Regions from separate parts of the Clostridium sp. JNZ X4-2 genome, predicted to be linked through region 2. Evidence: riboswitches for the same ligand, from Rfam matches in the RefSeq annotation. Region 2 holds a riboswitch; the other holds the start of a gene.
The links. A riboswitch is a leader RNA that binds a small molecule or an ion and turns the genes downstream of it on or off. The one in region 2 is predicted to bind FMN.

Region 1: it holds a riboswitch for FMN, as region 2 does, so the genes downstream of both, ACYUJ6_RS15535 (ECF transporter S component) here and ribD (bifunctional diaminohydroxyphosphoribosylaminopyrimidine deaminase/5-amino-6-(5-phosphoribosylamino)uracil reductase RibD) in region 2, are expected to answer to the same signal.

Annotation. Positions count from the first base shown of each region.
Region 1 is NZ_CM142685.1:3,228,684-3,232,105, forward strand. It holds gene ACYUJ6_RS15530 (hypothetical protein) at 1-577, opposite strand, end outside; gene ACYUJ6_RS15535 (ECF transporter S component) at 704-1,330, opposite strand; FMN riboswitch at 1,430-1,546, opposite strand; gene ACYUJ6_RS15540 (glutaredoxin family protein) at 1,699-1,959, shown strand; gene ACYUJ6_RS15545 (Tex family protein) at 2,047-3,422, opposite strand, start outside.
Region 2 is NZ_CM142685.1:775,226-778,647, reverse strand. It holds gene folE (GTP cyclohydrolase I FolE) at 1-558, opposite strand; gene folP (dihydropteroate synthase) at 644-1,450, opposite strand; FMN riboswitch at 1,695-1,810, shown strand; gene ribD (bifunctional diaminohydroxyphosphoribosylaminopyrimidine deaminase/5-amino-6-(5-phosphoribosylamino)uracil reductase RibD) at 2,002-3,096, shown strand; gene ACYUJ6_RS03655 (riboflavin synthase) at 3,097-3,422, shown strand, end outside.

The DNA of each region.
Region 1 (3,422 bases), 1.1 Mb from region 2:
TTTTTAACTGATTGAAAAAACTTTTAAGGGTAGTGCTTATAGAACTGCCCTCCTGATGGTTAAGCGATATGTTTTTACTTAGTAAATACTTCTGTATAAACACATCTTCTTCCTCTGGGTTCTGCCTTATTTTATTTATAAAATCCAACGTACTCTTTATATTTGAAATATTATCCTTTGTAAGGGGTATGTCACGCTTCACCATTTTATCTATGAGCTCATAATCTTCATTACTGAGATTAAAATCATTTTCTTTAATGAATAGACTAACGGGATTCTTGTCCCCATTATTATGCTCCTGTTCCGGGTTCACAATTCTTAATTTAAGTTTTCCATTTTCAAATCCTTCTACTTCCAATCTTATCAGTTGATTTTCCAATACATTTTGAAAATTTTCTATTTCTCCGGAAAACTGCCAGCCGTCTAAAAGCTTTAAAAGTATTTCACCTGTGGACTTATTCAGCTGTACAACTCTAGCAGAAAATTTCTCTCCTATTTCAAAAGATAGTTTTGTGGATATCTTTCTGTTGTTCACATTATAGGTACTGTTTATATTCCATATTCCTGCCAAATTCATCACCCTTTATAATTTACTATAAAAATCTTCCCTTTAATCTATATATAATTTATCGTTCAAATCCCCTATTTCATAAATAAAAAAATCCGGGAATATCCCAGATCTTCTTATTATTAATTATATCCGTTAATTTTTATTTTCTGCCAGTTTCCCATCTTTTATCTGCTCCTGCTTCAATATTGGAGATACACTTTTATAAAGGACAAGTGTTAGGGCAGTAAGCGCTATTCCCTTTAACAGGTTAAATGGAATAATAGCAAATAGTACCAATGTATTCAAATCCGTTATACTTCCGTTTATCTTTCCTGCTACTGCTACCATTGCACTTATAGGGAAATTAAGTACTTTTTCATAAAGAGGAAGCAATATAAAATAATTTAACAGCGCAGCAGCTGCGGACATGGTGATGGTTCCAGCTCCCAGGCTGATCACAGCTGACTTTTTAGTCTTCTTTTTACTGTATATATATCCTGCTGTAAAAACCAGAACCGATCCTACTGCAAAATTGGCAACTTCTCCTATGAAAGCAGTCTTTCCATCAAATATTCCATGAAGTATGTTCTTTAAAAATTCTATGGCAATTCCAGCTCCTGGTCCCAATGCAAAAGTACCCATTAAAGCTGGCAGGTCACTTATATCAACTTTCAAAAAAGATGGAAATATTGGAATGGCAAACTCTATAAACATAAGCAGAAACCCTACTACCCCTAATAATGACACCTTGATCAACCTATTTAATTTGTTACCTTTCATGGTTAACACCCTCCTAAAACATTGAGTATAATCTACCAGGTGAATAAGCATAATAAAAAAACCTGATAAATAGAATATCAGGGCTTAATAAACATTATATTTTCACTTCTTCCATCCAGACTTTACTGTCGGCCTCGGAATTTCACCGAATCATACCACTTGTGGCTCGCGGGCTATACCGCCGGTGGGGAATCACACCCCGCCCTGAAGATTATCTTTTAAATTTTCAAATTTATTATAATACTTTTATCTATACATTGCAATAGGTTTTTTAGATCACATCATGAAAAATATAGTCTGTTGGTATATAATTAAATTGTAAAATGTAAATAATATTAGAAAAATATATAAAGTTGGGTGATGATAATATGAAACCTGTACACATGTTTGTTACAAGCTGGTGTCCCTATTGTAAACAGGCACTTTCATGGATGAATGAACTTCAGAGCAAAACTCCCGAATATAAAAATGTAGATGTAGAAATAATTGACGAAGAAAAGCAGCCTGAAATAGCTAAGAAATATGACTATTATTATGTACCTACATATTTTGTGGGAAATACTAAAATTCATGAGGGAGTTCCATCCAAGGAAATCATAAAAGAGGTTTTTGAAAAGTCCCTTCATTAGGGAAGATTATATTCATTAAAGGATTTAGTGTTTAAAATGCACTAAATCCTATTTTTATCTATGGTATACACTTAACCCTTGTTCCATTTATTTCATACTGAGAGAAATCCTCTTTCTCTTTTCATCAACATCAAGTACGGTTACCTGTACAATATCTCCCACCTGTACTACATCAAGGGGATGTTTTACAAATTTATCAGAAAGCTGACTTATATGCACCAGACCATCCTGATGTACTCCAATATCCACAAAGGCGCCAAAATCAGCTACATTTCTAACTGTACCTGTAAGCACCATTCCAGGTTTCAGCTGGTTAAGATCTACAATACCAGTTTTAAGCACTGGTTTTGGAAGTTCCTCCCTTGGATCTCTCCCTGGTTTTTTTATTTCCTTTATTATATCTTCCAGGGTAGGTATACCTACCTGCAGCTTTTCAGAAAGAGTTCCCATTCCCACTTTCTCAACCCGGTCATCTATATGGGAAATGCCTGACTTTTTAAGATCTTCTGCAGTATAACCAATGGTCTCCAGGAGTCCTCTTGCTGCATCATAGGATTCTGGATGCACCGAGGTGTTGTCTAAAGGATCGCTGCTTTCCATTACCCTCAAAAATCCGGCACACTGCTCAAATGCCTTGTCTCCAAGCCTTTTCACCTTTAAAAGCTCTTTCCTGTTTTTAAATTTTCCATTTTCCTCTCTATAAGCCACAATATTAGCTGCTATAGTTGAATTTATTCCTGATATATAAGATAAAAGAGCCGGTGTTGCTATATTCAAATCCACTCCTACACTGTTTACACAGTCTTCTACTACACCCCTTAAGGATTCATCCAGTTTTTTAGGAGCAACATCGTGCTGATACTGTCCTACCCCTATGGATTTAGGATCTATCTTCACAAGTTCCGCCAGCGGATCCTGGAGCCTTCTGCCTATGGATATGGCCCCTCTCAGAGATACGTTTATGTCCGGATATTCCTTTGCTGCAAGTTCAGATGCAGAGTAAATAGAAGCTCCTGCTTCAGATACTATTACATAATAAAGTTCTTTATCTTTCTCTTCCTTTACTTCTTTTATGAGCCTGCCAATGACTTCTTCAGATTCCCTGCTGGCAGTTCCATTCCCAAGGGATATTACATCCACATTACATTTATAGACTAAGTCTTTAAGTTTTCTTATGGAACCTTCTATGTCATTTTGAGGTGCAGTGGCATAAACTATGGCAGTATCAAGCAGCTTGCCTGTATCATCCAATACCGCAATCTTACATCCATTTCTAAATCCGGGATCATAGCCAAGTACATTTTTGCCTTTTATAGGAGGCTGCATTAAAAGAGCCTTTAAATTTGCCTTAAATATTTTTATTGCCCCTTCTTCTCCCTTGTCTGTAAGTTCTGATCTTATTTCTCTTTCAATAGAGGGATAAATAAGCCTTTTCAGAGAATCTTCCACACTTTTTTCTATAT
Region 2 (3,422 bases):
TTATTCTATATTGAGCATTCTGTATACTTCTTCCCTATATCTGGGATCTTCCTTGAATATCCCTCTAGTGGCAGTGGTAACGGTTTTACTGCCTGGCTTCTTAACTCCCCTCATGGTCATGCACATATGTTCCGCCTTTACAACTACCATAACTCCCCTTGCATTCAAATATTTCATTATTGAATCTGCAATTTGAATGGTCATTCTCTCCTGAAGCTGAAGTCTTTTTGCAAAAACCTCCACAGTCCTTGCCAATTTACTCAAACCAACAACTTTATCATCGGGAACATAGGCAATATGTACTTTACCGTAAAAAGGCATAAAATGGTGTTCACACATGGAATAAAACACAATATCCTTTTCCAGTACTATATCAGCACTGTCCACTGTAAATACCTTTTTTAAATGCCTTTCAGGACTTTGTCCTAATCCAGAAAATATTTCCTCATACATCCTGGCAATTCTATCCGGTGTCTCCACCAATCCTTCTCTTTCAGGATCCTCTCCTATAGCTTCAATAATCATTTTTACTGCTTTTTTAATTTTGACATCATCCATCATTAATCATGTTAAGTAATAACTACTCAACATTTTCCCCCCCTATAAATAACCTAAAATAAGTCACAATGCAGCTTTCAAATGCCTATCTTCTCAATATTGCATCTGTCATCATTGCAGCTCTTTTATTTTCCTTCACATCATGAACTCTTACAAAATCACAGTTTTTCATTATGCCTATTACCGTTGTAGCCACAGTGCCTTCCATTCTTTCATCTGTGGGAAGCTTCAATGCATTTCCTATCATGGACTTTCTGGAAGTTCCCAAAAGCACAGGATATCCCAGCTTTGAAATCTGATCTAAATTATTCATGACATCTAAATTTTGTTCATAATCTTTTGCAAAGCCTATGCCTGGATCCAATATTATATTTTCCGGATCTACTCCAGCCTTTAAAGCTATATCTACACTTTCTTTTAAATCACTTAACAGATCTTCCATTAAATTTTCGTAATTTCTATTATTTCTATTGTGCATAAGACAACATGGAACTTTATAATGAGCTGTCACTTCTGCCATATATGGATCTTTTTTGAAGCCCCATACATCATTTATCAAATCCGCTCCGGCTTTTACAGCCTCTTCTGCCACTTTTCCCTTGTATGTATCCACTGAAACAGGTATCTTTATGTATTTTTTAAGTGTACCTATTACGGGAATAACCCTCTCAATCTCTTCATTCTGCCCTACGGGCACATGACCCGGTCTTGTGGATTCTCCTCCCACATCTATTATGTCCGCACCTTCAGCTTCCATCTTTTCAGCATGTTCTACGGCCCGATCTATATTATTAAACTTTCCTCCATCGGAAAAGGAATCCGGTGTAACATTCAATATACCCATAATATAGGTTCTTTTGCCAATTTCAAAATTTTTTTTGCCTATTTTCAATATTCTACTCATAATTTTGCCCCCATTATTTACTACTTTATAAATACAAATAGTAAAATAAAATATATTCCCCTATGTTTCACCAATTTTGTCTTGAACAATTTTATTGTAACAAAACATTAAAGAATATACAAATAAATATAGCAATTGTGAAACCCCATTTTGAGTTATAAAATTACATAAACTGTAAATTGTTTGTTATTGACAATCCCCCTGCTAAATGCTATAATTTAAAAAAATTAATATCAGTCTTCAGGGCAGGGTGCAATTCCCTACCGGTGGTATAGCCCACGAGCCGCAAGGCATGATTTCGGTGAAATTCCGAAGCCGACAGTACAGTCTGGATGAAAGAAGATTATTATATATTCGCATATTTATAGTATGCATATATACTGGTAATTTCGGGCTCTGAAATGTTTTCATTTCAGAGCCCATTGTTATTTCAGCATATATCATTTCAGTTTATTATGCACCTGCATATTTCTTTTATTTTAAAACGCCTTGAATATAAATTCAGGGCGTTATTTTATTTCAAAAAGGAGCTGTTATATGTGACAGATGAAAACTACATGAAAATTGCAATAGAATTAGCGGAAAAAGGCTGTGGATGGGTAAACCCCAACCCAATGGTAGGTGCTGTCATTGTAAAAAATAATGAAATCATCGGCACTGGTTATCATAAAAAGTGCGGTGAACTCCATGCAGAAAGGAATGCTATCGCATCCTGTACAAAATCACCCAAGGGTTCAACCATGTATGTTACCCTGGAACCCTGCTGTCACTGGGGAAGAACGCCCCCTTGTACTGAGGCCATTATTCAAAATGAAATCAGCAGGGTAATAATAGGTACCAAAGACCCCAATGCCCTGATTAGCGGCAAGGGAATTGACATTTTAAAAAAACAGGGCATCAAAATAAAAACGGGTATTCTTCAAAATGAATGTATGGAATTAAATCAGGTATTCTTCCACTATATCAAAACAAAAACTCCCTTTGTGATAATGAAATATGCCATGACTTTGGACGGGAAAATTGCTACCTGTACAGGAGAATCCAAATGGATTACAGGAGAAGCAGCCAGAGAGCATGTTCATATGTCAAGACACACATATTCGTCCATTATGGTTGGAATCAATACGGTCATTGCAGATGATCCACTGCTTACCTGCAGGCTGCCTCATGGGAAAAATCCAAAGCGTATCATATGTGATACTAATTTGAAAATACCATTATCATCAAAAATTGTTCAAACGGCAAAAGAATTTCAAACATATATTGCCACTGATTCAGAAGATACACAGAAAATACAACAGCTTGTTGACAGCGGCTGTTCTATTATAAAAACACCTAAAAAAGACAGGCATTTGGATTTAAATGCGTTAATGATAAAGCTTGGCAGAGAAAACATAGACAGCATATTGCTTGAAGGAGGTTCTACACTAAATTACAGTGCTTTAAGCAGCGGCATTGTAAATAAAATTCAGGCATATGTTTCCCCTAAAATATTGGGAGGTGCACATGCAAAAACACCTGTGGGCGGCATTGGCATCCACAGACTCAAGGACGCTTTTAAGCTTGATAACAAAAAAATTACTGTTATAGGTGAAGATATTTTACTGGAGTTTTATGTGAAAAGAGGTGAATAAATGTTTACAGGGATTATAGAGGAAATAGGAAAAATTGTTTCTGTTCAGCGGGGAAAAAAATCCTCAAGATTGTACATACAAGGAGACAATATATTTAATGATTTAAAAAAAGGTGACAGTATTGCGGTAAATGGAGTATGCCTTACGGTGTGCAGTTTTCAAAACAAAGTTTTTACAGCGGATGTAATGAGCGAAACTTTAAGCAGAAGTTCATTAGGAGCCTTAAAATCTGGAATCAATGTAAATCTTGAGAGGGCAATGTCAATAAATGGGCGTTTTGGCGGTCACATTGTATCTGGGCATATAGACGGCACAGGTATCATAAG